Regions from separate parts of the Acetobacter sp. P5B1 genome, predicted to be linked through region 2. Evidence: riboswitches for the same ligand, from Rfam matches in the RefSeq annotation. Region 2 holds a riboswitch; the other holds the start of a gene.
What was found. A riboswitch is a leader RNA that binds a small molecule or an ion and turns the genes downstream of it on or off. The one in region 2 is predicted to bind S-adenosylmethionine.
Positions count from the first base shown of each region.

Region 1: linked by a shared signal. The riboswitch ahead of KP703_RS02185 (low specificity L-threonine aldolase) and the one ahead of metZ (O-succinylhomoserine sulfhydrylase) in region 2 are both predicted to bind S-adenosylmethionine.

Region 1 covers NZ_JACRVS010000002.1:174,832-190,129, forward strand. The annotation lists gene queC (7-cyano-7-deazaguanine synthase QueC) at 1-640, opposite strand, end outside; gene queE (7-carboxy-7-deazaguanine synthase) at 644-1,288, opposite strand; gene bioB (biotin synthase BioB) at 1,334-2,335, opposite strand; gene KP703_RS02185 (low specificity L-threonine aldolase) at 2,471-3,511, opposite strand; SAM-I-IV-variant riboswitch at 3,566-3,683, opposite strand; gene KP703_RS02190 (SDR family oxidoreductase) at 3,779-4,552, opposite strand; gene KP703_RS02195 (LysR family transcriptional regulator) at 4,700-5,623, shown strand; gene KP703_RS02200 (DUF333 domain-containing protein) at 5,723-6,004, shown strand; gene KP703_RS02205 (phosphoadenylyl-sulfate reductase) at 7,160-7,846, shown strand; gene cysD (sulfate adenylyltransferase subunit CysD) at 7,897-8,691, shown strand; gene cysC (adenylyl-sulfate kinase) at 8,716-10,608, shown strand; gene cysT (sulfate ABC transporter permease subunit CysT) at 10,745-11,596, shown strand; gene KP703_RS02225 (sulfate ABC transporter permease) at 11,593-12,396, shown strand; gene KP703_RS02230 (sulfate/molybdate ABC transporter ATP-binding protein) at 12,393-13,466, shown strand; gene KP703_RS02235 (DUF2849 domain-containing protein) at 13,613-13,957, shown strand; gene KP703_RS02240 (nitrite/sulfite reductase) at 13,984-15,298, shown strand, end outside.
Region 2 covers NZ_JACRVS010000013.1:17,415-32,712, reverse strand. The annotation lists gene KP703_RS09715 (Hint domain-containing protein) at 1-281, opposite strand, end outside; gene KP703_RS09710 (HlyD family secretion protein) at 567-1,529, opposite strand; gene KP703_RS09705 (DUF1656 domain-containing protein) at 1,545-1,745, opposite strand; gene KP703_RS09700 (FUSC family protein) at 1,748-3,832, opposite strand; gene KP703_RS09695 (DNA repair exonuclease) at 4,093-5,238, shown strand; gene KP703_RS09690 (GTP-binding protein) at 5,235-8,024, shown strand; gene KP703_RS09685 (carbohydrate porin) at 8,008-9,468, opposite strand; gene moaB (molybdenum cofactor biosynthesis protein B) at 9,661-10,215, shown strand; gene KP703_RS09675 (DJ-1/PfpI family protein) at 10,208-10,786, shown strand; gene KP703_RS09670 (POTRA domain-containing protein) at 10,851-11,519, shown strand; gene folE (GTP cyclohydrolase I FolE) at 11,607-12,215, opposite strand; gene apaG (Co2+/Mg2+ efflux protein ApaG) at 12,267-12,740, opposite strand; gene metZ (O-succinylhomoserine sulfhydrylase) at 12,919-14,127, opposite strand; SAM riboswitch at 14,192-14,271, opposite strand; gene KP703_RS15855 (bifunctional GNAT family N-acetyltransferase/(deoxy)nucleoside triphosphate pyrophosphohydrolase) at 14,381-15,298, opposite strand, start outside.

The DNA of each region.
Region 1 (15,298 bases), on a different contig from region 2:
GGTGCAGGGTGCCGCGGTCTCCCAGATAACAGGTGTGGCTTGCCTCATTGATCAGGGACACAAGCGGAGCCCCGCCCAGGTCTTCAGCCAGTTTCCAGGTTTCGGCTTTATCAATCCACATCAGCGGTGTGTGCAGCACGTAGCGTGAGTCCATGCCAAGGTTCAGGGCGACCTGCACGGCTTTAATGGTGTCATCCCGGCAGTCGGGATAGCCGGAATAATCTGTCTCGCACACGCCGGTGACAATGTGGCGAATACCGCGGCGGGCGGCGAGGGCTGCGGCAAAGGTCAGGAAAATGATGTTGCGACCGGGCACGAAGGTATTGGGCAGGCCATCTTTTTCCATGGCGATTTCTGCATTGCGGGTCAGCGCCGTTTCAGAAATATTGCCCAGTGCTCCCAGAGCAAGGGTGTGGTCCATGCCCAGCCGCTCTTTCCAGAGCGGATTTTGGGCGCGCAGGCCATCCCGCAGGGTCTCGCGGCATTCCAGTTCCACCGCATGGCGCTGCCCGTAATCAAACCCCAGCGTTTCCACCCGCCCAAAGCGGGCGAGGGCCCATGCCAGACAGGTTGCGGAATCCTGGCCGCCGGAAAACAGGACCAGAGCAGCTTCTTCAGAGGCGCGTGCGGGAGTAGACATGGGTCAGGGAATACCGGTCAGCTTGTGGGTCTGTAAAGAAAGGCCCCATTTGGGGTGGGCCAGACAATAACGGATGGCAGCCTGTATATTGTCGTTCTGGTTCGGCCCGTCCATGGGTTGGAGCCAGAAATGCTTGAAATCAAGATGTTCCAGTGTGGCCGGATCAAGCCCCGGCTGCGGATAGACCAGCTTGAGTTCTGTGCCGCTCGTCTGTGCCAGTGCCGCGCCCTCTTTGGGGCTGATGCATAGCCAGTCGATGCCCTCCGGTGCGTGCAGCGTGCCATTGCTTTCCACCGCAATGGTGAAATTGCGGGCATGCATGGCGTCAATCAGAGCCGCATCCAGCTGAAGTAGCGGTTCACCACCGGTAAAAACCACCAGCCCCGGCACCGTCATGGCGTTGCCAGACACGGGCCAGAGGCCGGCAATGGTCTCGGCCAGCTTCTCGGCAGTTTCAAACTTGCCGCCGCCATCACCATCCGTGCCGACAAAATCGGTATCACAGAACTGACAGATGGCCTCGGCCCGGTCAGATTCCCGACCAGACCACAGGTTACATCCTGCAAAACGACAGAAGACGGCCGGTCGCCCAGCCTGTCCACCCTCACCCTGCAGGGTGAGAAACATTTCCTTGACCATATAAGACATGCGACAGCTCCTGACGCAGATCAGGCAAGGAATGCAAGAGACATTTTAGACAGAAATGCCAGTTGTATGCATGCCCAGCTTATCCAGCAGCTTGCGATCCCGCGAAGCCTGCGGGTTTGGCGTGGTCAGCAGGCGCTCACCGTAGAAAATGGAATTTGCACCGGCAAGGAAGCACAGGGTCTGTGTTTCATCGCTCATATCTTCACGACCAGCGGCCAGACGGACCCGGCTTTTGGGCATGCTGATACGGGCCGCAGCAATCATACGGACAAAATCCAGCGGATCGACTTCTTCAGACTCACCCAGCGGTGTGCCCTTTACGCGCACCAGCAGGTTGATCGGAACGCTTTCCGGGTGCGCGGGCAGAGAGGCGAGGGCGGCAATCAGACCGGCGCGGTCTGTCTCATTTTCACCCATGCCGACAATGCCGCCACAGCAGACATTAATGCCCGCATCCCGCACGTTGGACAGGGTATCCAGCCGGTCCTGATAGGTGCGGGTGGTGATGATGTCGCCATAATAGTCCGGCGAGGTATCCAGGTTGTGGTTGTAGTAATCCAGCCCGGCATCCCGCAGCTTGCCAGCCTGTCCGGCATCCAGCATGCCCAGTGTCACGCAGGTTTCCAGACCAAGGTCTTTGACGCCTTCAATCATGGCGCAAACGGTTTCCAGATCATGCTCCTTGGGGGAGCGCCATGCGGCCCCCATGCAGAAGCGGCTGGCCCCGGCTTCCTTCGCCTTGCGGGCTTCTGTCAGCACGGCATCGACGGCCATCAGACGCTCGGCCTTAACGCTTTTTTCGTGCAGCGCGCTCTGCGGGCAATAGGCGCAATCTTCCGGGCAGCCACCGGTTTTGATGGAGAGCAGCGTGGAAATCTGCATTTCCGTGGGGTCAAAATGCGCCCTATGTGTTGCCTGAGCACGGAACATCAGCTCCGGAAACGGAAGGTCCAGCAGAGCCTGAATTTCCGGCACCGTCCAGTCATGACGGACTTCCGGCAAAGGGGCTGAGGGAGAACGCGTTACAGGAGAAGAACCGTCAGGCATGCGCAAAGAACCAGATTTTAAGTGGAAAGCAGGACTGAATATATCCGGTTTACCCCGGCAAGACCAGCCTGCAGAACGTCGGGGATGGCCCGGATTGAGATTTCATTTCGGGCCATAGGGAAAAGAAATATCCGGCTAGAGTGTTGCATGCAGGCTTTTAATATCCGCTGCCAGCGCATCGACCTGAGTAAGATCCGCATCCCACGCGAACATGAAGCGCGCGCCACCGCCAATAAAGGTGTAAAAGCGCCAGCCTTTCTCTCGCAGGCCCTCCAGCAGAGTTGCCGGGGCTTTCAGGAAGACAGCATTGGCTTCTGGGGGGAACATCAGTTCCAGCCCGTCAAGCGGGGTAATCTGTTTGGCCAGATGCGCAGCCGCAGCGTTGGCGCTTATAGCATTGCGGAGCCATGCCCCGCTTTCCAGAACGCCAACCCACGGGGCAGCCAGAAAGCGCATTTTGGACGCGAGTTGTCCGGCCTGTTTGCAGCGGTAATCGAACCCTTCCGCCAGATCGCGGTCAAAAAACAGAATGGCTTCCCCAACGGCCATGCCGTTTTTTGTGCCCCCGAAGCACAGGACATCCACGCCGGATTGCCATGTCATCTCCGCGGGCGAGCATCCAAGGGCAGCACAGGCATTGGCAAAACGGGCACCGTCCATATGCAAACGCAGGCCCAGATCACGGCAGACAGCGGAAATGGCCTGAATTTCAGCCAGCGTATAAACCTGCCCGGTTTCGGTCGGTTGAGTAATGGTAACGGCGCGGGGTTTGGGGAAGTGAATGTCCGTTCGTTCTGTTGCCAGCGTGCGAATGGCGTCAGGCGTCAGCTTGCCGCCCTCTGTGGGGGCAGGCAGCAGCTTAGAGCCGTTGGAGAAGAACTCTGGTGCGCCGCATTCGTCAGTTTCCACATGGGCCAGAGCGGAGCAGATCACACTGTTATAGGACTGACACAGCGAAGCGAGGGCCAGTGCGTTGGCTGCCGTGCCATTGAAGGCAAAAAAGACATCACAGTCTTTTTCAAAGAGGGTGCGGAAGGCGTCCGCCGCGCGGGTGGTCCAGATATCCTCGCCATAGGCTGGCACGTAGCCCTGATTGGCCTCCTGCATGGCGGCAAGAGCCTCGGGGCAGATTCCGGCATAGTTATCGCTGGCAAACTGTTGGGTAATCTGTGTCATGTTTGATCTCTTCAAAACGGTACGAGATCAAAAGACAAAGCGACGACGCGCGTGGCATGGGTCCGTTATTGCCGGTCTTCTGGCCACATCCCTTCACTGCAAGGCAGGGAAGGCACCACCTTGCACGGACGCAGGTTGGTGTCAGGCGTCGGCCTGACTCTTGATGCTTCTGACCCTACTCATAAATATTCGATGAAAAAACACAACAATTTGTTGGAAAGGCGTGGGGAAGGAGCGGTGCGTGCGCTCCTTCCCCAAAAGGCCGGGTTATTTGGTGGTGTAACCGCCATTGACCAGAATGGTCTGGCCCGTCATCCACCAGCCTTCCGAGACCAGAAAACGGACGAACGGTGCAATATCTTCAATGTCCGTCAGACCCGTTTTGCTGAAGGCAGACAGGGCGGCGGCGGTTTTATGATACGCCACGGCCTCCGGTGCTTCCTGACCGTAAAAGAACGGCGTGTCCATCGGTCCCGGACCAATGGCGTTCACCGAAATGCCGCGTGCACCAAACTCCTTGGAGGCTGCCCGCGTGAAATGTTCAACCGGAGCCTTGGCACCTGCGTAGGTGGAATAGAATGGGGTGTAAGCCCCCAGCAGGGACGTGACGAGGGTCAGTAGTTTGCCGTTGTCATTCAGGTGCAGCCCGGCTTCCTTGATGAAGAAATAGGCCGCCTTGGAATTGATGGCGAACATCTCGTCAAACTCGGCTTCCGAGGTTTCCACAATCGGCTTTTTCAGCACTTTGCCGACGGTATTGATGGCAATATCGGGCTTACCGATGGCGGCAATGGTGTCCGCAAACAGTTTGCTGTTAGCGGCTGCGGTCGTCAGGTCTGCCTGCAGGGCAACGGCCTGCACACCGGCGGCTTTCAGGTCGGCCAGAGTTTTTTCGGCCTCGGGGCGGCTCGCGTCACTATTATAGTGAATGGCAATGGCTTTGACGCCATGCGCAGCGAGATCGCGGGCAATCAGGCCGCCAAGGTTCTTGGCGCCGCCTGTAATCAGAGCGGTTTTTCCTTTGAGACTGTGGTCTGCCATATCCGGTTGTCCTTTCCTTGAAAGACACCGCAGGATGCGGACTTTCATGAGGGAAACAGTATCATTTCATTTTTCTTAATAAATAGGTGTCTTTAGACAACACTTGTCGTATAATCCGAACAATTGAGCGTGCTACCCGAGGGTGTTGTGGATCGGATTGATCTTTTTCGTATTTTCCTGCGTGTGGTGGATTCTGGCAGTTTCTCAAGGGCTGCGGATACACTCAACATGCCCCGGTCTTCCGTTTCTACAGCTATTCAGGCGCTGGAAAGCCGGGTAGGGGCGCGCTTACTATCCCGCACAACACGCACCGTTTCCACCACGGCGGATGGTCGGGCATTTTATGATGTCTGTCTGCGACTGGTGGCGGATGTGGAAGAGGCAGAAGGCCTGTTCCGCCGAGATAAAGCTTCGCCGCGTGGCGTTTTGCGCGTGGATATGCCGGGGCGGATCGGGCGGTTGATTGTAGCTCCGGCGTTGCCGGATTTTCTGGAGCGCTATCCTGAGATTGATATTGAACTGGGGGTAACGGACAGGCCTGTCAATCTGGTGGAAGACGGGATTGATTGCGTGCTGCGCATCGGGCCTTTGCAGGATTCCGGGCTGATTGCCCGCAAGGTTGGCGAACTGGCGTTGATTAACGTTGCAAGCCCTGCCTATCTCGCTCGTTACGGCATGCCCGGCACTCCCCAGGATCTGCCGAAGCATCTTGCTATCGGCTATGCGTCTGCCTTCAGTGGGCGCGTAGAAGAATGGGAGTGGCAGGAAGGCGGGCAGCTACACACCTGTGCCATGGCTAGCCGTGTGACCGTCAACAGTGCGGAAGCCCTGATAGCCTGCTGTCTGGCCGGGTTGGGACTGATTCAGGTGCCAGCCTATGATGTGCAGCACCACTTGAAGGCAGGGGAGCTGGCGGAAGTCCTGCCTGCGTGGCGGGCAGAGCCTATGCCGATGACGTTACTCTACCAGCACCGTCGACATTTTTCTCATCGCTTGCAGGTCTTTGCGGACTGGCTGTGCGCGTTGCTGGAGCCATGTCTGCATGATGCAGGTGAGGGGCGATCTGCGTGAAAAACGTGGAAAAGGTGCGCAGAGGGCTGTGCAGGGCGTGACAAATCCCGACCCATACGAGAGACTGTCTTTCAGATAATCAAAACAGGACGCACTGCCATGACCCTTACGTTTTCTCGTCTGACCCGAGCCGCACTGGCGGTTTGTGCCGCAGGGATGCTGGCAGGGTGTGAGCATAATACGCAAGACCAGAGCCGCAACAGCGTTCGGCCGCTCCGTATTCCCAATCCGGCAGCGCTTTATTGTACCAAAAAAGGTGGCACGCTGAGCATGCAGCAGGATGCGACCAAAGGACAGGTTGGCTACTGCCATCTGCCGGACGGCACAGTGATGGACGAATGGGAACTGTTCCGCCGGGATAATCCCAAGCCGACAAAATAACAGCGGAGTGCAGAGAACGTCCGCCAGGTCTGATCGGTCTGCCACGGCAGGACTGGTTGTCTGGCGGGTGTTGATGCTGTGATTTATTGAAAAATTAAGGGCAGGGCCTGTATCAGGGCTTTTGCTTTGAATGGTTTCTTAGCGTGGAGCTGATTCTGGAGATCCGTTCAGTGCAATAAGCCTGAGATGATGGTCGACAGATCCGGTGAACAAAGGCGCATAAGAGATCGTGGTTTTGCGAGTGTCGGTAGTTCAGGCGCGTCCTAGGGCGCTGCGGCCTCATTAGAAACACTCGCTGTGCGCAGACCAAGTGATGAACAACTGATCCTGTGATACGTCTGGTGCGCCAATCCAATAGGATCATCGGAGCTGATCAGACTGAGAACCGTGGGACCTTCAGCTTCTAATTACTGGCGTGGAGCACATGCATCACCATACAGAAAGCCCACAGCAGATCATGACAGTTGAGGGGAATGGATCTGGCGGGATTTTTGATGCCTGACCCGCTAGGACATAAATCGCATAAGATATATTATGCCAACTAAATGATATCCGAGGGTGGATATGGTGGCGGGTTATGCCGGATCTGTCGACCGCCACACAACGGGATTGCTGGGCCTGCCGGCTTCTGTAGATGTCTGAGGAGTTTTGCAGACCGGCTGCGTGGAAAGTATCCTAGTGCATTGTTTTGGAATAATTTTTCTGGATCAAAGCAGATTCAGATGCATGTGAGGCGCGTATAAAGCGTCAGAGAGTGCTCTGAAGTGTTTTCCGCGATGAATAGTCTCGGTGACGTTGTTTGGCTCTGTGGGCCTCTTTGACGGGACTCTCCTGCTCGCCGTCGTGTGTGCGCCTCTTCCGCCTTCTGCATGAACGCGCAGTTCCGTACCATCCCACGAGACAAAGCTGGCTCCGACATTCGATCCGCTTGTTTTTTCAGTGACTTATGCCGATCAGATTGTTTCAAAAATGACAAATAACATTTCGGCAAAAGACATAGCGTGCTTTTCAGGCTAGAAAACATCATCTGTGTATGTGGAATACCTTACCTGCAAAATACGAAATTCTTTCGTGGAGAATGGGCTTGAAGCGGCATCTATTTACGTGCAATATCCTTTAAATACTATTTCACGTAGTTGTTATTGGAATTCCCGAATGTCTGTTGCCCGGTCAGTTCTGACAGTCTTGCGCTCCCAGGCCCAGGATCCTGTCAGACTTCTCAGCACAGCATCTGCTCAGCTTGGTAAAAAGGTGGGCGTGCTGTCCTCCTTTGGCGCGGAATCAGCCCTTTTGCTGGCTTTTGTGGCGGAAGTAGATCCGGATATGCCTGTGCTGTTTCTGGAAACGGGTAAGCATTTTCCAGAAACGCTGGCTTATCGGACGGAACTGGCGCGCTTCCTTGGCCTGAAAAACGTGATTGATATTCGGCCCGCACCGGCCGAGGTGCAGGAACGTGACCCAACCGGCGAACTCTGGGCGTTTGACCCGGATGCCTGCTGCCGTCTGCGGAAAGTTGAACCGCTGGATCTGGCAACGTTGCCTTATGAGGCACTCATAACCGGTCGCAAGCGCTCTCAGGCTTCCACCCGTGCCGCTCTGCCAGTGGTGGAAGAAAAGGAGGATGGCGCAATCCGCCTGAACCCGCTGGCGCTCTGGGAGGCTGAAGACATTACGCGGGAAATGGCCCGCCGCGGCCTGCCCCCGCATCCGCTGGTGGCGGAAGGCTACCTCTCTATCGGCTGTGCACCCTGCACGCGCCCTGTTGGTCAGACTGCAGACCCGCGCGCCGGGCGCTGGGCCGGACTGGCCAAGACAGAGTGCGGCATTCACACGGCTTCCTGAACGTTCAGGACACCTTAATCTCTCTTCTCAAAACAGGTTTGACCAGACAAATGGACCATCTTGATCAGCTCGAGGCACAGAGTGTCTTCATCCTTCGGGAAGCCTATCGCAAGCTTAAGCCTCTCGCCATGTTGTGGTCTTTGGGGAAAGATTCCAACGTCATGGTCTGGCTGGCCAAAAAGGCTTTTCTGGGCCGCGTGCCCTTCCCCGTCATGCATGTAGATACCGGCAAAAAATTCCCGGAAATGTATAAATTCCGGGATGAATATGCCAAAAAATGGGATCTGGACCTGCTGCTGGGCACCTGTCCGCCAGTTGAAGAGATGGACCCGTCCCTGCCGCCAGCCGCGCGTTCCGCTGCGCGCAAGACGGCAGGTCTGGCCGCGATGATTGAAAAGCACAAGCTGCAGGGCGTGATTGCCGGTATCCGTCGGGATGAACAGGGCACACGGGCCAAGGAACGCGTTTTCAGCCCGCGTGGTGCCAGCCACAAGTGGGATATCCGCAACCAGCCGCCAGAATTCTGGGACCAGTATGCCACCCCGCATGAGGAAGGCATGCACATCCGTGTGCATCCTCTGCTGTCATGGCGGGAGATTGATATCTGGCGCTACATCGAGCGTGAAGGCATCCCGCTGGTGGACCTGTATTTTGCCAAGAACGGCAAGCGGTATCGCTCTCTGGGCGATCAGGACATTACCAACCCGGTTGAAAGCAATGCCAGCACGCTGGCTGAGGTTATTGCTGAACTGGAAACCACCCGTACGTCCGAACGGTCTGGCCGGGCCATGGATCACGAATCCGAAGATGCCTTCGAGCGGCTGCGCGTCGCCGGTTATCTCTGAGCCTTAGCGGACTGGAATAGAATTATGACGAATACGCTTTCCCCCTCTGTGGCTCAGTCTCAGGAGCCCGCGACGCCGATCGTTATCGTCGGTCACGTCGACCACGGTAAATCAACCCTGATTGGCCGCCTGCTGCATGACACGGATAATCTGCAGGACGGCAAGGTCGCCCAGATTATTGCGTCTTCCAAAAAGCGCGGGCTGAAAGTTGAGTGGAGTTTCCTGCTCGACTCCCTTCAGATCGAGCGCGATCAGGGTGTGACGGTTGATTCCACCCGCATCCCCTTCCTGCTGAATAAGCGGGAGTTTGTGATTGTGGATGCGCCGGGTCATCGCCAGTTCCTGCGTAACATGATCACCGGCGCTGCGGATGCGGAAGCCGCTGTGCTGGTGGTGGATGCGGCTGAAGGTGCTCGGGAACAGACCCGTCGCCATGCCATGCTGCTGCACCTTATCGGCATCCGGCATGTGATTGTTCTGCTGAACAAGGTTGATCTGCTGGACTTCGATCAGACGAAGATTGAAGCTGCAGAAAAATCCGTCTCCGAACTCCTCACAAAGCTGGATCTGGAAGCCGCTCTCTTTATTCCGGCCTCTGCGCGTGATGGTGATAACATTGCCAGCCGTTCCGACCGGATGCCCTGGTATAGCGGCCCGACCCTGACGGAAGCTCTGGCACAGGTCCCCTCGCCTGCGTCTCGCGCGGAACTGCCGCTGCGCCTGCCGGTGCAGGATGTCTACCGCTTTGACGACAAACGCTATGTGGCCGGTCGCATTGAGCGTGGCCGGGTGCGCGTGGGCGATACAGTGATTATCGGCACGCAGAAAACCCCTGCGAAGATTTCTTCCATCGCAAGCTGGCACACTGCGCCGCAGATTTCTGCTGCTGCGGGTCAGTCCGTCGCTGTTACGCTAGAGCCGGATGTGATCCCGGACCGTGGGGATCTGCTCCACAAATCAGAAACTCCGCCGGTTGCGGCCTCCCGCATCCGTACGCGCCTGTTCTGGCTGCGTCAGGAGCCGCTGCATGTGGGGGAAAGCTTCCATCTGCGTCTGGCGACAGCGGAACATGCCGTGACGGTGACGTCCATTGATTCCGTCGTGAATCTGGACGACCTGCAGAAATATGCGGGCGAGGAAGTCCCGGCAGAAGGCTTTGCAGAAATCACGCTTTCTGCTGCAGAAACCATTCTGTGTGACCCCTTTGTTCCGGGCACGGCAGACGGGCGCGGCGTTCTGGTGGACCGTCAGCAGCGTATTGTTGGTGGTGCGCCGCTTCTGGGGCCTGCTGCTATCGCTGATGGTGAAAAGGTTATTCACCCCACAGGAAGTACCGTCACGACGCAGGACCGCACACGGGCGAAGGGCCATCGTGGCGGCGTGTTCTGGCTGACAGGGCTTTCTGGCTCTGGCAAAAGCACTCTGGCACGCGCAACGGAAGCAGCCCTTTTTGCTGATGGTGTGGACGTTACCGTTCTGGACGGCGACACTTTGCGTGCCGGCCTGTGCAAGGATCTGGGTTTCTCTGAAGCTGACCGGACTGAAAATGTCCGTCGGGCAGCGGAAGTCGCCCGAATTCTGCGCGATGCCGGTCAGGTTGTGCTGGTCGCACTGATCTCCCCCCTGCTCTCTGACCGCGCTTTGGCTCGTCAGATTCTCGGGGAAGAGTTTGCTGAAGTCTTTGTGGATGCAGACCTTGCAACCTGTGAGCAGCGTGACCCCAAAGGGCTGTATGCTGCGGCACGGTCTGGCAAGATCAGCGGCTTTACGGGCATTGATGCGCCTTACGAAGCGCCGGTCAGCCCTGCCCTGCACCTGAAAACCAGCGCAGGAAGTGTTGAATCCGAAACGAAAACACTTGCATCCTTCATCAAAGACACCGTCAGATTGTCAGGTGCGCTGAAAGCCCGCTCTTAATCAGGGCGAAGCACGGGTCAGAATAGAGTGTTGCCGTGCGTAACCTGTGTTCTGGCTCGTGCGCTTTCAGGGCTGTGCCTGAGGATGGCGGCAGGAGAAGGATGAAGATGAGTTCCGGTCAGGCTTTTAACGCAGCATGAAGCAGGCTGTTTTGTCCTTTTTGCGGGGTGGCGGGTCCGCCTTGCCCGGTTATCGACTGGCGCTAGGGGTAACCCTTCTCTGGACGGGCTTTTTTATCGTCCTTCCCTTGTGCGCGCTAATCATCCGCCCCTGGCAGGATGGTGTGGGCGCTATGGTCGCGGCAACGCATGACACCCGTATGTTTGCCGCTCTGTGGACCAGTTTTTCCAGCGCTTTTCTGGCAGCCTTACTGAATGCGCCCCTTGGGTTGCTGCTGGCGTGGGCGCTTGTGCGCGGGGATTTGCCGGGTCGCAAGATTGCGGATGCGCTGATTGATCTGCCTCTTGCCCTGCCGACCGCCGTATCCGGCATTACACTCGCCACGCTTTACGGCCCGCAGGGCTGGCTTGGCGCACCCCTCGCAAAGCTTGGTCTGGTGCTGGCTTATAGTCGGACCGGCATTGTGCTGGCTCTGATGTTTGTCGGCCTCCCCTTTGTGGTGCGCACGGTTGAGCCTGTGCTAAAAAACCTGCCGCGCGACATGGAAGAAGCCGCCGTTCTGCTGGGGGCCAGACCCTGGCAGGTGGTCACGCGCGTCGTCATTGCCCCTCTGCTTCCAGCTTTGGTGACAGGCTTTGGTCTGGCCTTTGCGCGGGGCGTTGGGGAATACGGCTCTGTGATCTTCATTGCAGGCAATCAACCCTTCAAGAGTGAAATTGCCCCTCTGCTGATTGTCGTCCGTCTTCAGGAATTTGATTACGCGGGAGCCACGGCTATAGCGCTGATCCTGTTGCTCACTTCCCTGCTCGCGCTGGTTCTGGTCAGTCTGGTGCGCAGGCGGTTGTCTGTGTGGGGGGAGCAGAGATGAGAAAATATTCTCTCTGGGTTCTCACATGGGGATTGATTGTTCTGGTGCTGCTTATGCCTCCTGCGGTGGTGGTGGCGGAGGCTCTCAAGAATGGTCTGGCTCCGGCGCTCGCTTCTTTGTCTGACCCGGACGGTCTGTCGGCCATCTGGCTGACGCTGGAGGTTACGGTCGTCTCCGTGCTGGCAAATACCGTTTTTGGGGTGATGGCCGCCTGGGTGCTGACAAAATATCGCTTCCCCGGCCGGTCTGCTCTGCTGGTGCTGGTTGAATTGCCGCTGAGCATTTCCCCGGTTGTGTCGGGCCTTGTCTGGCTCCTGCTGTTTGGCGCTCAGGGTTGGTGGGGACCCGCGTTGGAGCAGGCGGGTATTCATATTGCCTTTGCCGTGCCCGGTATCATGCTGGCCACCATCTTTGTCACCTTGCCTTATGTGGTCCGCACCCTTGTGCCGCTGATGGAGCAGCAGGGGCGCGATGCGGAAGAGGCCGCCATGCTGGCCGGGGCCGGGTTCTGGAATATTCTCTGGCGGGTCACGCTGCCCGGTGCGCGGGTTGCCCTGTTTTCCGGCATTTTGCTCACAACGGCGCGGGCTATGGGTGAGTTTGGTGCGGTTTCCGTCGTGTCCGGCCATATTCCGGGCATGACCGAGACCATGCCGCTGCATATTGAAAGTCTTTATAATGGATACCAGACCGTTGCGGCCTTTAGCATGGCTGCGCTGCTGGCTGGCATGGCGATGATGGCCGTCTTGCTCCGCTCCGCGCCGGAGTGGCTGGCCCGCTGGAGGGAGAAGCAGGCATGAGTGTGCAGGTTGAGCATCTGGTGCGCTATGCACCGGGCAGCACGCGGCGTCTGCTGAATGATGTCTCTCTGGATGTACCAACAGGGGCGTTTGTGGCGCTGGTTGGCCCCTCAGGTGCCGGGAAAACAACCCTGCTCCGGGCTATTGCCGGGCTGGATACGTTTGAGCAGGGCACCTTGCTGCTGGATGGGCAGACGATGGGGACCATGCGGGACCGTGCCCGCAAGATTGGCTTCGTTTTTCAGAATTACGCCTTGTTCCCCCATATGACGGTAGCAAAAAACATCGCTTTCGGGCTGGATGTGCTGCCCCGTTCCGAGCGCCCTTCCCGCTCCGCTATTGCGGCGCGCGTGCAGGAGCTGCTGGACCTTATGCAGATCCCGGATGCCGGAGCATCCTACCCGGCGCGGCTTTCCGGCGGGCAGCGGCAGCGTGTGGCGCTTGCCCGTGCATTGGCAACGGGGCCTAAACTTCTGTTGCTGGATGAGCCCTTCGGGGCGCTCGACCCTATTGTACGGCGCTCCATCCGCACATGGCTGAAAGCCCTGCATGAGCGTCTGGGGCTGACCACCATTCTGGTCACGCATGATCAGGATGAAGCCGTAGAAATAGCAGACCGCATTGTCGTGATGCAGCATGGACAGATTGTGCAGGATGCCACGCCGGAAGACCTGAACCGTAACCCGCAGACAGCGTTTGTTATGGAGTTCCTCGGGGAAGCGCCATCTTTTAACGGCGTCGTGCAGGATGGTCTGATGGTGCCGGATGAAGCGGGCCTTCTTCCCTTTGCGGTCGATGCGTCTGTTGCTCCCGGACCGATAACGGCCATGCTGCGACCTTATGAAATTCAGGTATGCAGCCCTGACGAGCGTTCAGCGCAAGAGCCTGCTCTCTCCCTCATCGCGGAGGGAGCGCGGAACGGTTATCGGCATTATAGAGCGCAGCTGGCTGAGCGTTCTGTACCGTTCAGCATTCCTGATTGCACAGAAAATACTGTGGAAATTCAGGCCTCTGGCTTGCTTGATATCAGCCGGGCCCGACTGTTTCGGGATGGAGAACGCTGCGGATAAACGGGTCCCTCTGAGCCGTTACGTTATTTTATCACGAAGCGACGTGCTTCATCTATGATCACTCAAAACGGCGCGTGGTATATTGATAATATATCACGCATGATGTAATTTCTTTTCCCAAGGATCGTTCCGGAAAGGGATATGCTGTGGATCGCAGAAACAGTCGCCGGGATGCTGAAGGCACCAGCGTCATCACCGCCAATCGTCTTCTGGATGGCCGCATCGTCTGGCTGGCTGCCGATGGCCAGTGGACGACGCTGATTCAGGACGCAAAACTCTACCCCAACAGTGCGGTTGAGGAGGCTTTGAAAGCCTGCAATGCCCGCGCGCAGGAAGAGGCTCTGGTGGGGATTTATGGCGTTCAGGTTACCGAGACGGCGTCTGGCCCGCTCCCTGTTACCAGTCGTGAGCGCATCCGCGCTGCGGGCCCCAGCGTGCATCCCAATTTTACGCCAGACTGGCACGCGCCTCACCCTGCTCCGTACGCCTGAACAGACGATCAAGATTGGCTTTTTCCATGTCTCATTCTCCATCTGCCGCACTGCCCGTCGGGCATTATGCTTACGATGACGTTGACCGCACGTTTCTGAAGCAACGCGTTGCTCAGTTTAAAGATCAGGTTGAACGGCGTCTGTCCGGTGCTCTGACGGAAGAAGAATTCAAGCCGCTCCGGCTGATGAACGGCCTTTATCTTCAGCTGCATGCCTACATGCTGCGGGTAGCCATTCCGTACGGGGTGCTGGATGCGAAGCAGATGCGCACGCTCGCGCATATTGCCCGCACGTATGACCGTGATTACGGGCATTTCACCACCCGCCAGAATATTCAGTTCAACTGGATCCGGCTGGAAGACACGCCGGAAATTCTGAACGTGCTGGCCGATACGGACATGCACGCCATTCAGACCAGCGGGAACTGCATCCGCAACGTGACGGCAGATCAGTTTGCCGGCGCTGCTGCGGATGAAGTGCTGGACCCGCGTGTCTATGCGGAAATTCTGCGGCAGTGGTCTACGCTGCATCCGGAATTTACGTTCCTGCCCCGTAAATTCAAAATTGCTATTTCCGGCAGCCAGCAGGACCGTGTTGCCGCGCGCTTCCATGATATTGGCCTGATTGCGCGTGAGGGCGAAAATGGTCGCCCGGTGTTTGAAGTCTTTGTCGGCGGCGGTCTGGGCCGTACGCCAATTATTGGCGTCAGACTGCGGGATGACCTGCCGGAAGAAGATCTGATTGCGTATCTGGAAGCCGTTCTGCGCGTCTATAACGCGCATGGCCGGCGCGACAATATCTATAAGGCGCGCATCAAGATTCTGGTTCAGGCCCTGGGCACGGAAGAATTCCTTAATCAGGTGAATGCAGAATTTGCTGCCATGGACCGGGCTCGCTACCGGATACCCGAAGCGACCGTTGAGGCAATCCGCGCACGGTTTGGCGCGCCGGATTTTGCCCCGGCAGGCAATGCGGCGGAAAAACTGGCCGCCCAGCGCAAGGCCGACCGGGCGTTTGATGCATGGGTCCATACCAACACTCATCCGCACAAGCAGTCTGGCTATTGCTCGATTACGATCTCCTGCAAACCGGCTGGCGGTATCCCGGGGGATGTGACCTCGGCGCAGATGGACCTTCTGGCTGATCTGGCGGAACGCTACAGCTTTGGGGAGCTCCGCATCACGCACCTGCAAAATGTAGTGTTGGGCCATGTGCGGCAGGATGCGCTGTATGATGTCTGGCAGGCGCTGGAGAAAAACGGGCTTGGGGAAGCGAACATCGGTTTCATCACTGATATCGTCGCCTGTCCCGGTCTTGATTACTGCGCGCTGGCCAACGCCC
Region 2 (15,298 bases):
TAACCATTCAGTAATGTTGCGCCATTTTGTACGATAAGAACGCCACCATTCTTAACCGTATTAGAGGTGACGCCCTGCATGGTAACACCACTGCCGAGTTCGACAGTTCCACCAGACGTGCCAAAAACCGTGCCGTCTGTGTAGCCTCCCTTCAGAATAGAGAGCGTGCCCCCCTCGAGATCAGTGCCACTGGCTCGTCCACCATTAGAAACGGTAAGGCTGCCTCCGCTTAAAATCGTGGTGTTGCTCCAGATATATCCATTATTTACGGAGCTATGCACGCCTGAATAGATTGAAGTGTTATTTTTCACTTGAGATCTATTTGTGAGGTAGGGGGAGGCGTAATCATTGGAAAAATCATAGTCAGTATTTCTCATAATATGTTATAAATCCGTTAACGAATTAAAATTACCGAATGCACATATATTTTTAACATTGGAAGATGTAAATAACGAATTTGTGATAAATATGAATTTTTTATTTGATAATTCGATAAATGGTGAGTCGGCTTATTTTTGTGGAAAGCTTACAAATCGCAGGAGTTGTGTCGGGATTGGTGTACGAAACTAATTCCGTACACCACTCCCCCCGGCACCCCCCATCAGAGCGTCGTGCAGGCGGTCGAAGGTTTCTGCCAGCGTATCATGCGCGCGCTTTCCCTTGCTGCCGACAATGGTGACGGTGGTTGTCATGCCAGCGGCAATCTGGGTGCCGGGCGGGATACTGTCGATATGCACCCGCACCGGAATACGCTGGGCCAGACGCACCCAGGTATAAACCGGGTCCACGGAGGGCAGGCCCTGTGTGGAGGGCGTGGCGTTGGGTGTGGCAATACCGCGGGTCACGCTGATGACATGGCCCCACATGGGTTCCCGGAAGCCCATCAGATCCATCCGCACCCGGTCTCCCACATGGATGGAGCGGATTTTGGTTTCTTCAAAATAGCCATCCACCCAGTAGGATGAGGCATCAATGACCTGCACATTGGATTTGCCGGCCGTCGCGTAATCACCCACTCGCATGATCAGGTTGGTGACATAGCCGGTTACTGTGCTGCGAACAAACGTACGGTCCAGATTGATCCTGGCCTGAGAGAGAGCCGCCATGGCCTCCCCATACTGGGCTTTGGCCATGTCGGCCGTGGCCTGATAGACCTGCTTTTCCTCGCGGGAGGCGGCCACTTCCGTCAGTTTATTCCGGCGGCTTTCCTGCGTGTCCTTCAGCACCATGTCGGCCTGACGTTCATTCACGCGGGCGGTGGCGGAGGCAACGGCCACTTTGAAATCGAACGGGTCGATTTCGTAGAGAATATCCCCGGCATGGACAAACTGGTTGTCCCTGACCCGCACGGCAATAATCTGGCCGGACACACGCGGCGCAATATCGGCCACCTGCACACGAACCTGCCCGTTCCGGGTCCAGGGAGCGGCGGTGTAGTAGTCCCACAACACAAGACCGACAATGCCGGCAATGGCGAGAATTGTCCCCGTCGTGACAAACTGCAGGGCGCGGCGAGCGCGTTCAAACACGGTTGGACAATCCTTTTACAAGAGAATGGTGTAGAGGCCGATCAGGCAGACAAACAGCCCGAATTCAGCCAGAGGCAGGTTCCAGATCACCCGGCGGGCGCCCACTTTTGCTAAAATGGGGTTGAGCACCAGCAGCGTGACAACGGCCAGACCCGCATGGACCAGAAACGAGGACACCAGCAGGCCATCAATATCCAGAACAGCGCGAAGCTCCATGGTCAGAAGGCCTTCCATTGCTGATCGGGCAGGGGAATGATGTCATAAATTTGGAGGGCGGAGCGGTTATGCTCCAGCAGCCGGATGGCCCCGACCATCCCGGAGACGGCTGCCAGCGCTGTCGCCATTTCACCATGTGGCAGGGTAATGGCGTGATCGAGCAGGATGCGCGCGTGTTTGCGCATGCGGTACAGAGCGGAGTTGATGTTGTAGACGACCGTGGAACGGAATGCCGCCTCAGCATCAGCCCGGATGGCCGGGATGGTGGCGGCGCGTTGCAGATGGCGGCGGGCGCGGGCCAGTTCGACATTCAGTTCATCCAGACTGGACAGCCGGTTGAACACGCGGACCTTGGATTTCGTGTTCGGCAGGTAGCTGTTCCAGTCGAGAATTTTGCACAGCCGATCGTAATGGTGGCTGATGAGCGCGGAACCAGCCTGTTCCCCGTGCCCTTCAAGCTGGAGCCGCAGATCATGCCCAATGGTAATCGCCACGCGGAAGCGCCGCCGGTTAGCGGAAGGGGGCAGAAGCAGCACCAGTGAGATGAAGATGACAATGGCGGCAAACAGATACAGCACGTTCCGGTCGATAAAGGCCGAGGGCTCGTAATTCTGCTGGTTCGCAACGCCCAGAATGACGAAGAAGAACACCCCGGCGTTAAAGCCGATTGTGGCTGTCTTCGGGTTCATCAGCAGCAGGCAGCCCCCAAAAATAACGGGGATGATGGCCATAGCCAGAAAGGGCATGTCCGCCCCGTGGGGGAGAATGCCAAAGTTCAGAACAGCTGCAACCGCAATGGCCAGAGGGGTGCCGATCAAAGCGCCCATGCCAAAACCGCGGGCATTATAGGTGGTGGCTGCCAGTGTGAGGATCACGGCCACCTGGGAGAGCGCGGTATAGGTCGAAGGGATATCGGAGATGATGCAGAGGCCGGCCGCTACGGAGAACCCGGTGAGGGTGCGTAGCCCGGCCAGCAGGGCGGCAATCACATCCTGATGCTGCTCGATTTTTAGTTCCGGGGCCTGCGTGCGGGCACGCTTACCGTTTTCAAAGGCGTCAATGCCATCCGCCGCCCAGCGGGCATCGGACAGCAGCGCCATGGAGCGTTCAATCAGCCAGGCTTCATCCAGTGTCGGGCCACGGTCCAGTTCTTCCGCATGGGCTTCCTTCGCCAGATCTTCCAGATCCCACACGGCCTGACGAGGCGAGGCGACGGGGGTGCCATCCCCGAAGGCGCTGCGGATCTGGTTCAGCACCGGGCCGGAAATCTCGCCCTTGCGCAGCACGGCGGCAATGGCCCGGCTGCAACTGAGCATTTCCAGCAAGGCCACCATGGCGGAGCGTGCGCCTGCCAGCCGCACACGGGCATCGGGTAGTTCGGTTTTGGCAAAGGAGACCTGAGAGGTCAGCGCGATAATCTCGCCCGCCAGACCTGCGCAGGCCATGTCATCGGGAATGCCGTGTCCGGCCATGGCGTCGCGGCTGATGCGCTGCACCATATTGGCGACGCGATGCAGGTTGCTGGCCAGTTTTTCCCACGCCGTGGGGGAACCGAAAATATCATTGACCGCAGCCGTGGCGGCAATGCCCACCACAATGGCCGAGACGCGGTTGACCGTGACATCAAAAATCGAGCCCGGATTATCAATGCAGCTAATGCCGACAATGGCGACGGTATAGCCTGAGAGCATGGCCGCATAGGCGCGGAAGTCCTTTTCCAGCGTGCCGACAATGGTGCACAGAGTGAGCCAGAGCCCGACACCGCCCAGAAAGACAACACGGTCCTGATTGAAGCAGGCGGTAAGAAACAGCGCGACAAACGCCCCGACCATGGTGCCCATCAAACGATAAACCGCTTTGGAGAGTACTTGCCCGCGCAGGGGTTGGGCCAGAATCATCACCGTAACGGCGGCAGAACCGGGGGAGGAAAGCTGCAACCAGAAGGCGGTGCTCAGGGCCAGCACAGCGGAAAGCCATGTTCGCAGGCAAAACAGAAACCAGCCAGGCGGAAAGATGGTGGCGGGGAGAGCCGGGCGAAGGCCCTTCCAGAATCTGACAGGCGAGGCGGCTGGGGTGTTGAGGCTCATCCTTTCCTTCGTCCTTGCCGCTCAAGAGGTCAGTCTGGGTCACGCAGAGTCGGGTAAAACAGGCTGTGTTCTGCCGAATCCCAAAAATCAGAAGTCTATTAAAATAAAATATAATTCAATGGGGGAATTTTTATGCGCTGAGCCGGGTTGCATAAAATGCGTGCATGGGAAAAAGGCCAGTCTTGGGGTGCCCCGCAAGGGTATGATGCCACGGCAGGATGTGCTGAATTAAGGCACACCTTCTCAAAACTGCGATCTTTATGAAATTTATTCACACCTCAGACTGGCAGATTGGCCGGACGTTCCGCTTTGCTGACGACGATACGCTCGGCGCGCTGCAGGCAGAACGGCTGGAAGTCATCCGAAGGCTCGGGCTGCTGGCACGGCAGGAAGGCGCTCCGCATGTGCTGGTAGCGGGCGATGTGTATGAGCATGAAACGCCAGCCGAGCGCACCCTGCATCAGCCAATCGAGCGCATGCGCGACTTTGCGGACATCCAGTGGCATCTGATTCCCGGCAACCATGATGCGGATCTGCCGGAGGGTGTCTGGGCGCGGCTGGCCCGCAGCGGTCTGCCGGAGAATGTAACGGTGCATCGAGAGCCGGGAGCGGTTCTGATTGATGCGGCGCATAAGGCCTGGGTGCTGCCCGCCGTGCTCAAACGCCGTCATATTCTGACGGACCTGACCGCTTATATGGACGAGGCCGAAACCCCACCCGATGCGCTGCGGATTGGTCTGGCGCACGGCTCGGTGGTTGGGTTTGGTGGTGAGGTTGAATCGGAACATAACCCCGTAGCGTTGGACCGGGCTAAGCGCGCCGGGCTGGCCTATCTGGCGCTGGGGGACTGGCACGGCTTTTGTCAGATTGATACCCGCACGATTTATTCCGGCACCCCGGAGACGGATCGTTTTACGACTGGCGGCGGTGGCGGAGGGGAAGCGGTGGTCGTCACGCTGCACGGGCCTCGGGCGGAACCGGAGATTAAACGCCACAGAACCGGGCGCTACACATGGAAAAAGCTGGAGGATGTGGTGCTGACATCCGAGCAGGATATTCTGGCGCTGGATGCCCGTATCCGCAGTATTGCGCCGGATAATCCGGGGGCGGTGCTGGTCTGGGCGGCGGTGTCCGGCCTGCTGTCGGTGGACGATATGGCCCTTTATGAAAGTAATATCCTCAAGCGCCTGAGCGGGGCCGTCGCCTGTTTGCGCCTGACAGGAGCGCCACAGCTTTCCGCCGGGCTGGATGATCTGGATCGGTTTGGCTCCGGTGGGGCGGTGCGCGCCGCTGCCGAGCAGTTGCTGACCCAGTCAGAAGCAGGTGGGGCGGAGGGGCAACTGGCTTCGGAAGCCCTGCAACGGCTTTTTCTGTTCTGGCAGGAGATGGGAGCGCAGGCAGGATGATCCTGACAGATTTACAGATTGAAGGCTTTCGGCGCTTTGCGTCTCCCGTGCGTCTGGATGGACTGGGGCCGGGGCTGAACGTGCTGGCCGCGCCGAACGAGGCCGGAAAGTCCACCTTGCTGGCCGCCCTGAAGGCGGTCCTGATGGTGCGGTCCAGCTCAAAAGCCAAACCCGTTAAGGATCTTCAGCCTTATGGTGGCGGCGCCCCGCATGTGGCGGTCTCTTTCGCATGGAAGGGCATGGACTGCCATCTGGAAAAGCAGTTCATCTCAAAGGCTTTCACCCGTCTGATGCTAGGATCAGAACGGTTTGAGGGCGATCAGGCAGAAGAGGCTCTCCGTAACCTTCTGGGGCTGGAAGAGGCCAGCAAGGGGGAGGCCGCAGGGCTGTGGAGTGCGTTGCTGGTGGGGCAGGGCGAGAGCTTTGCGCAGCCGGACCTGAACCAGACCGGGCAGGACAGTCTGCGCAGTTGTCTGGAGCATGGTGTAGACCATGCGACCGGTGGGGCTGCGGCCAGCGCCGTGCTGAGCCGTGTGCGGGACCGGCTGCATCTGCTCCAGACGGCAAAAAGCGGTCAGCCAACAGGCAAATACAAGCAGGCGCTGGAGCAGGAAGCGCAGGCGCAGGCTTATCTACAAGATCTCGAAAACCGGCGGGCTGCGCTGGAAGAGGATCTGGCGGCGCTGGATCAGGCGCGCCGGGCCTTGCGTGAGCAGGAAGACCCGGAACGCAAGGCACAGGATGAGGCCGAACTGGTCGCTTTACGCCAGTTGCGGGACAAGCTGCGGGTTGCGGATGCGGAAGAGCAGGCCGCCAGAGCGGCCCTCGCAACAGTGACGCACACCCGCAACAGCATCCGGGATGAGCAGGAGCGGCGGCAGGAACGTCGGGAGACCCAGCGCAAGCTGGAGCGTGAGGCGGCGGAAATGCAGCATGATCTGCAAGCCCTCACGCAGCGGACGGCACAGGCCCGTCAGCGTTATGAAGAAAGCCGCACGCAGCGAGAGCAGGCGGAACAGCAGCAGCAGACCGCACGGCAGGCGTTGCTGGCGGTTTCCCGTCGCGCAACAGTCTTGCAGCAGCGCGCCGCACTGGATCGGAGCAAACAGACGCTGCACCGGGCCGAGGCGGCCTGCACGCGGCTGGAACAGGCTCGTGCCGCGCTGGCGGCCTTGCAGGTTGATGAAGCGTTGATCCGCCGCGTGCGGAAAGCCGTGCGGGAGCAGGATGCCGCTCAGGCCGCGCTGAACGCCCGCGCCACCCGTTTGACGGTGACTTTGCAGCCTGAAGCCGCTGGTCGTGTTCTGCTGGATGGCGTTGCCTGCCCGCAGGGTGAGACGGTTCTGACGCAGGCAGCAGACGTGCAGGTGGAAGGCATCGGTCAGTTCCGCATTACACCAGCTGTCAAAGACCATGATGAGGCTCTGGCCGCCGCCGATACGGCCCGGCAACATCTTCAGTCCGTCCTGCACTCTGCCGGATGCCAGAGTGCGGAGGATGCCGAGACACTGTTTGAAGAACGGCGGCAGGCTGAAACACGGGTGGCGGAAGCGCGTGCGGCCTTTGTGGCCTCTCTGCCCACGGCGCGGGATGAGCGTGACGCGACCCTGTTCGAAGCTCTGGCGATGTTACGGCAGGAGCTTAGAGATCAGGTTGCTGCTCTGGAACGGGAGCAGGCGGCTTTTGAGCAGGACTGCCAGCCGGAGTTGACCGGGGCGGCAGGTGGCCGTGCGGTTCAGACGGGGACAGAAACTGTTTGCAGTGCAGAGGCAGAAGGCGGCGCACAGGCGGATCAGACTGAGGCGACTTTGCAGGTCTTGCAGCAGAAGGCGCGACAGGAAGAAGAGTGCGCCGCTCGCGTCGCGGACGAAGCCCGGCAGACCGAGCGCGCGGAGCAGGCGGCGTATAATGCGGCCCAAAATCTTCAGGATAAAGCTGAGGCAACACTCCGCCAAAAGCAGACGGAGCGGGATCAGGTCGGGCGCGAACTGGCCGTGAGCGCGGCGCGGGAAAGCGATGAGGCTCTCGCCGCACGGGCGGCCGAGGCCGCGCAGACTCAGGCGCAGGCCGAAGCACATGTGCAGGCGCTCAAGGCCGGGCGTGAGACGGAGCAACCGCTGTCCGTTGTGGAAACCCGCATTATGCGGCGGGAGCAGGGGCTGGAAAACGCCCGCACGTCCATTGCACGCTTGCGCGAGGAGATTAAGGAGCGGGAAACCCGCGTGCGCGTGGCCGAAGGCGACGGGCTTGATGAAAAAATCGCCGAGGCCGGACGCACGGCCTCTCGCCTCAAGCTGGAGTGTGAAGGGTATGAGCGGGAGCGTGCCGCGCTGGCTCTGCTGGACCAGACCCTGAGTAATGCGGAAAAAACGCAGACCGAACGCTATCTTGCCCCGCTTGTGCGCACTCTCCAGCCCGCGTTTTCTACGGTGTTTCCGGGCGCGTCCCTTGAGATGGATACCGGCTTCGGCCTGTGTGGTCTGACGCGGCGGACGGCGGAAGAGTTTGGCAAGTTGTCGGATGGTACGCGGGAGCAGATTGCCGTGCTGGTGCGTCTGGGCTTTGCAGAACTGCTGCACGCCCGCCACTCGCCTGCCATTCTGGTGCTGGATGACGCGCTGAGTTTTTCAGATTCTCAGCGGCTGGAACTGATGTTCGATGTGCTGGCGGATGCGGCCACGCGGTTCCAGATTCTGGTGCTGACCTGCCGCGTGGAAGCTTTTGCCAGACTGGGCGGCAGGCCTCTCAGCCTGCGACCCATCCCGCAGATTACAGAACGACGTTGAACTGAAGGGCCATCACGGCGGCGTCATGGAACGTCGTCGTGGCACCCGGCCGGTTGATATACTGGAAGTCTGGCTGAAGGGTCAGGCCATTTGCGACATGCGCGTTGTAGAAGAACTCATAGACGTTTTCATGAGACTGCACGCCCCAGACCTGTCCCCACTGGTTGGACTGGAAATCCTGCCCGGCAACAATGGACGCTTCCTGCTGCAACGCGACGGTACGGCTCATCTTCATCCACTGATACATCATGCCGATGCTGTCATTTGGACGGCCCCAGGGCTTCCCCGTTTCCAGCAGGCCGCCCCACAGATGGTGGGACATGGCGGTGGTCTTGCCGTCTGTCCACATATAGCCGCCCATGGCAATCAGACCGTTGGTCGGGCCTTCCCCATTGCGGACCAGCATCTGGTCAGCCTGCACCCATGCGCTGGCGCGGCCTGCATGGTAGCGGGCTGGCTGGCCGGTCTGCACCCAGGGGTTGCCGTTAATGTCCTCATACAGGTCTTTATATTTGGAGTTATCGTAGCTGTAGCCAGCCTTGTAATGGCCCACGAGGTGGTTCTTGCCGAAGGACGGCATCCAGCCGATTTCCACCGGGGTAGAGAACTTGCCCAGACCATCCTGTGCCCAGGCCCAGCCGGAAATCCCGCCGTTAAAGGCGTGAGGGGAAACGGCAAACAGGCCGGCCATGATGTAGGTATCATTGGTGGGCATGACACGCGCCACGGCACCAAGGTTGCCTGATGGCCAGTCACGGTTGCCTTCAGTGTATTTGTTCGGGGCCGGGTTCCCGCAGACGGCCACGTTCATATACATACAGAACAGCGGAGACGCCGCGAAAAAGCTGCCAACCGGAATCCAGCCTGCGCTGATATCCACATGGTTGTTCAGGAACGATTTTTCGCCATACAGATAGACAAGATGGGCCACCACGTTACCACGTGCGCCGTAAATCTGCTGCACACCGCCAATCGAATCCCCGATATACTGGGTGCTCAGGTTCTGGCCGTGGCCGTTCACCACCATCATGTGGGTCCAGAAGCCTTTGAGCAGATTGAGGTCCGTCAGCTTGCCCCAGTCCACATCCAGCTCGACACCAACCTGCCCGGCATTGGTCACACCCTGCCGCATGCCGCCACGGAAGTTCCCCGCCAGTTCTTCATGCACGTCGGCCAGAATATGAATACCGTGGTCCAGCAGCCAGGGCTGAGCGCCCCACCAGTCTCCAAAAAAATGGTTTTTCCCATAGGGCGCTGAGAACATCGGGCCCGGGTCTTCCACCGGGTTGGCCTCATTATTGGCTTCCAGACTGGGCCAGAGGCCAGCAGCACTGTTCCCGCCTGTCAGCAACTGCGCAGAGGCCTTGGAGGAGAAGGCAGGCGTCAGGCAACAGGCAAAGGAGAGCGCGCAAAAGAAAGAAAAGCCGGATGAAAATCTTGTCATGTTTCTTTTTGTTTTTGTTGAGGATGCATGAGGCGAGTATTCATATTGTTTCAAAGCGGCACCATAATGTCTAAAACTTTTTTCACTCTTTTGGGTCTTTCGGCCTGTTGGGTGGTATTTTGGCGACAACCGCCAGCCACGTGCCGCCCGGAATGCGTTGACGCATGCGGCGTCAGATGATGAATTCCGCTTATGACAAAAATAGACACAAACCGCCCCTTCCTGCCGGTGCGTATTGCGGTAATGACCGTATCGGATTCCCGCACGCTTGAGACAGATACATCGGGTCAGGCCCTGGTTTCCCGCCTGGAGCAGGCAGGCCATGTGCTGGCAGACCGCACGATTGTGCGGGACGATGTCAAACAGATAACGGAACAGCTGAAGAGCTGGATAAAAGACCCTCTGGTTGATGTGGTGATCACGAATGGCGGCACCGGTGTAACCGGGCGCGACGTGACGCCGGAAGCCTTTGACTGTGTGCTTGAAAAGCGCATCGAAGGCTTTGGCGAATTGTTCAGAATGCTGTCCTACCGCAAGATCGGCACGTCCACCATTCAGTCCCGCGCTGTCGCAGGTGTTGCGGACGGAACATACCTGTTTGCGCTGCCCGGTTCAACCGGGGCCGTCAAAGACGGCTGGGATGACATTCTTGTGTTCCAGCTCGACAGCCGCCATCGCCCCTGTAACTTTGTGGAGCTCATGCCCCGGTTGCGTGAAGGATTGAAGGAGGATCATTCCCATGACTGAAGACGTCAGACTGCTGATGCTGGCAGGCGATTATGTGGAAGATTACGAGATCATGGTGCCGTATCAGGCGCTGCTGATGGTGGGCTACAAAGTGGATGTGGTCAGCCCCGGCAAGAAGGCGGGGGACAAGGTTCTGACCGCCATCCATGATTTTGAAGGGGCGCAGACCTACAGCGAAAAGCCCGGTCATGCCTTCCAGCTCAACGCGACGTTCGATGAGATTGATACGGACGATTATATCGGCCTGATCGTCCCCGGTGGCCGTGCGCCGGAGCACCTGCGCATGCACCCGCGGGTGATTGAGATTGTCAAAGCCTTTGCAGACCGGCCTCTGGCTGCCATCTGCCACGGTGCGCAGCTGCTGGCTGCGGCGGATATCATCAAGGGCCGCAAGGTTTCGGCTTACCCGGCCTGCCGCCCGGAAGTGGAAATGGCCGGCGCAACCTACGCCGATATTCCGGTGACAGAGGCCGTGACGGACGGAGAGCTGGTTACAGCCCCGGCCTGGCCGGCTCACCCGGCCTGGCTGGCCCAGTTCCTCAGCGTGCTGGGCGCGACTGTGACAATATAGTGCATTGGCAGGCTCCTTCCGTTGTGCATCATAGAGAATTGTGTTCAACAGGATGGAGCCTCTTATGAGACGTCTTACTGCCCATTTTATCCCTGCGGTTCTCAGTCTGGCCTGTGCCATGCCGCCAGCCGCAGCATGGGCACAGCAGGCGACCTCCCTCCCGCCAAATGACGCTCCAAGTCCGGCGCCGAACGTGCATCCGGACGTCAGGCTTCCGACCCTCAACACGCCGGTCAGGGTGGAAGACATCAAGGTTTCCGGCAATAAACAGGTCAGCACCGGGGCCATTATGGCTGTGGTGCCGTTCCATGTTGGCAGCATGGTCACGCAGGCGCAGATCACGCAGGGCCTGCAGGATATCATGAAGCTGTACCAGCAGCAGAATGTTGGCGGTAAATTCCACCAGAGCCTTAACCTGGACGGCAAAAGGGTGAAGGTGGAATGGGCCATTGAAGAAACAGGCGGCCCCGCACATTTTGACAAGCCGCTGGTGCTGGAAAGCCTTGGGTTTGACGGCAATCTGCACGTCTCAACTTCCGCTTTGAAACAGGCCGTGCATCGTCAGCCGGGCGAACAGGTTACCCCTGCAACCGTGCTGGCAGATGAGAAAGCTATTCAGGCTTTGTATGTGAAGAAGAATATCGGCGTGACCATCGTGCCGGAAAGCCGCGCTCCCCATAAGGATGAGCGCGTCACGCTGATTTATCACCTGACGGAAAAAGCTAACGATTAAGGCTTTCAGGCCCGAACAGCGGTTCTGAGGTAAATTCAGCGCCGCCTGTTCAGGTCTGCGCCCCCGTTTATGTGGGGGCAGGTCGTCTTAGTATTCGCTCGCACCCGGACGGTTGAGCATGGCCAGCAGTTCCCGCCGTGTATCAGAATTGGTGCGGAACACGCCCAGCATCTGGCTGGTCACCATGGAAACACCGGGGCGATGCACGCCACGGGTCGTCATGCATTCATGGCTGGATTCAATGATGACCGCCGTGCCGTGTGGCTGCAGGACATCATTAATGGTGTTGGCAATCTGGGCCGTCAGCCGTTCCTGAATCTGCATGCGGCGGGCATAGGCATCTACTACACGGGCCAGTTTGGAAATGCCGACCACGCGCTGGCGCGGCAGATAAGCGACGTGCGCGCGGCCAATAATGGGGGCCAGATGGTGTTCGCAGTGGCTTTCAAAGCGAATATCGCGCAGCAGCACGATTTCATCATAGCCTTCAACTTCAGAAAAAGTGCGTTCCAGAAGCGTTTTGGGGTCGATCTCGTAGCCCTCAAAAAACTCTTCATAGGCGCGGGCAACGCGGGCTGGCGTATCATGCAGGCCTTCGCGGTCCGGATTTTCCCCGGCCCAGCGGAGCATGGTGCGGATGGCGTCTTCCGCCTCTTCACGGGTTGGGCGGTCAGTCTTGGGCAGAGGGTCGCTCATGCCATTCTCCTGCGGTCTGCATGATGATGAAGCGGTCATGGCCGGTTCGGGTTAATGGATCTGGCGGAACTGGAACGGGCTATCAAGGCTGAAAGCCGGAATGGCGATATCAAACCGTTTGCCGGAATTGACATTCCACATCTGGTAAGATCCGCGCATAAAGCCGCCTGCCGTGGTGAGGGAGACGCCGGATGTGTAATCAAACCCGTTCTGCGGGCGGATGACGGGCTGTTCGCCTACAACACCTTCACCATGCACATATTCCGTGCGGCCAGCGCCATCGGTAATCTGCCAGGTGCGTTCCTTCAGCTGGATCGGTGCCGTGCCGCCATTTTCAATGCGGATGCGATACACCCAGCAATAGACATCCTCGTCCGGTTCAGACTGTTCCGGGAGCCAGAATACCTGCACGCAGACGCGCATATCGTCCGTCACGGCTTCATACATCGGCGCTGAGGCGAAGAGTTCGCTCAGGGCGTCATCATGATCGGGGGACATGGGCGGTGAGTCCGGCCAGTCAGGCATGGGGTGTTCTGCTCCTGCATAAGAATAACATGGCCAGCTTCATGCCATCCGGGGGCATCCCGTAAGACAGACGTCACGGCACAGTCCGCTGGCAGTATCACGAAGCGATTGGATAAGGGAAGCCGCCTGTCTGGTCTGTTGCTGTTCCGGCACAAAGCAGACAGGCGGTGGTCAGGCGTTAGCCTTTGGCGAGTGCTGCCACGCCACGGGCAAGGTCATCAATCAGATCGGCGCTGTCTTCCAGCCCGACGGAGAAGCGGATCGCCCCTTCGGAAATGCCCAGTTTGGCCCGTTCTTCCGCACCAATTTTCATGTGCGTCGTGGTGGCCGGATGGGTGGCGAGGGAGCGCGCATCGCCCAGATTGTTGGAGATGGCGATGAGCTGGAGGGCGTTCATGAACGCAAATGCGCCGTCCTGCCCGCCTTCCACTTCAAACGCGACCATGGTACCGCCGCCCGTCATCTGGCGCTGGGCGATGTCATACTGCGGATGGTCCTTGCGGCCCGGATAGCGCACGCTGACAATGCCGGGAGCCGAGGCGAGATAGTCCGCTACGGCTGCGGCGTTGCGGGTCATGGCTTCCACGCGCAGGGCGAGTGTTTCCAGACCTTTGAGCATGACCCATGCGTTGAACGGGGAGAGCGCGTTGCCTGTATTGCGCACGAACGGCTGGAGCGTTTCCTTAATCCAGTCTTCCTTGCCCAGCACGGCACCACCCAGAACGCGCCCCTGCCCGTCGATATGCTTGGTGCAGGAATACACCACCACATCGGCACCGAGTTCCAGCGGCTTCTGGTAGAGAGGGGAGGCAAAGACGTTATCGACAATTACCAGTGCGCCGGCCTTGTGGGCGCGTTCTGCAATGGCGGCGAGGTCCAGCACGTCCAGCATGGGGTTGGAGGGGCTTTCCAGCAGCACGGCGGCTGTCGGTTTGCTGAAGGCTTCGTCCCATGCGGCAAGGTCACCGCCGTCTACAAAGACCGTTTCCACGCCGTATTGCGGCAGCAGGTTGGCGACAATCCAGTGACAGGAGCCAAACAGCGCGCGGGAGGCCACGACGCGATCGCCAGCTTTGACCTGAGAGAGCAGGGCGGAAGACACAGCGCCCATGCCGGTGGAGGTGGCCACACAGGCTTCGGCCCCTTCCAGATCCGCCAGACGGCGCTCCAGCGCTGCAACCGTCGGGTTGGCAAAGCGGCTGTACTGGTAGTGGGAGATTTCACCGGTGAAGGTTTTAGCGGCCTGCTCGGCGTTTTCGTAAACAAAGCCGGACGTCAGGAAAAGCGCCTCGCTGGTTTCACCATATTCGGTGCGTTCCAGACCCGCATGCAACAGGCGGGTGGCGGGGCGCCAGCTTTTGGAAGAGGGTGTCTTGCTGTCACTCATAATGAGGTATCCGGTTCTTTTGCTGTCATACAGCGCAGTGTGACCGTGGAAACCGTGGCGTCGGCACAGCGTCGCCATGGCCTCTTTAGCGCGTTTATTTTACCTCGCCGCAAGCCGGCCGTACAAATCACGAGGTTTTAGCGTGTTTTAACACACCGCAAGCATTTTGTTATGCAAAGGCGGGTTCTGTTCGTCAAGCATCTATCCGCCCGCCTTGCCGCGGCCTCAGCCATGCAGCGGGGGCGGGCGTATTTTAGAGCAATTCCTGCAGGAGCGGCACAAAAGGAATATCCGCGTCCGGCATGGGGTAATCATGCAGGTTTTCCGGGCTCACCCATGCCAGTGTCTGCCCTTCCTTCGGGGTCGGTGTTCCAGCCCAGCGGCGGCACAGATAAAGCGGCATCAGCAGGTCAAACCCCTTGTAGGAGTGTGATGCAAAGGTAAACGGGGCGAGACAGGCGCGGGAGACATCCAGCCCCAGCTCCTCTTCCAGTTCGCGCATCAGAGCAGCTTCCGGCGTTTCTCCGGGCTCGACTTTCCCGCCCGGAAATTCCCACAGGCCCGCCAGACTTTTCCCCTCCGGTCGTTTGGCCAGAAGAATGCGCCCTTCCGCATCAATCAGCGCGGCAGCAGAAACAAGAACGAGCTTGCGGGGAGTAGCGATACCGTCCGCCTGCGTGCCTGCTGGGGTGTCGAGATCATCCCGCGTGGCTTCAAACACCCGCACGGGATGGTCTTTCCCTCGGGCAACAAACATCTGTTTGTCTGTTCCAATAGCCCGGAACCCGACATGCTCAAGAACACGGGCTGACGCTGCATTATCGTCCGCAACCGTAGCACGCAGGCAGGTAATATCGAGATTGGCCAGAGCCCAGCGGGCCAGCCGTCCCGCAGCGAGGGTGGCAATGCCCCGGCCCCAGTAGGTGCGGCCTATCCAGTAGCCCAGCATGCCCACGCGACCAACGTGTGGTACCGTTTGCACACGCAGGCCAACGCAGCCAAGAAAGGTGTCGTTTTCATCCAGAATGGCAAAATGACAGCCTTCTCTGGCCCGATGCATGGAGAGCGTGGACGCAATCCAGTCATCAGCCAGTTCCCGCGGGTAGGGGAAGGGCAGGCGGCTGAGCATGCGCACCACTTCCCAGTCATTGACCAGATTGTGGAGCGCAGG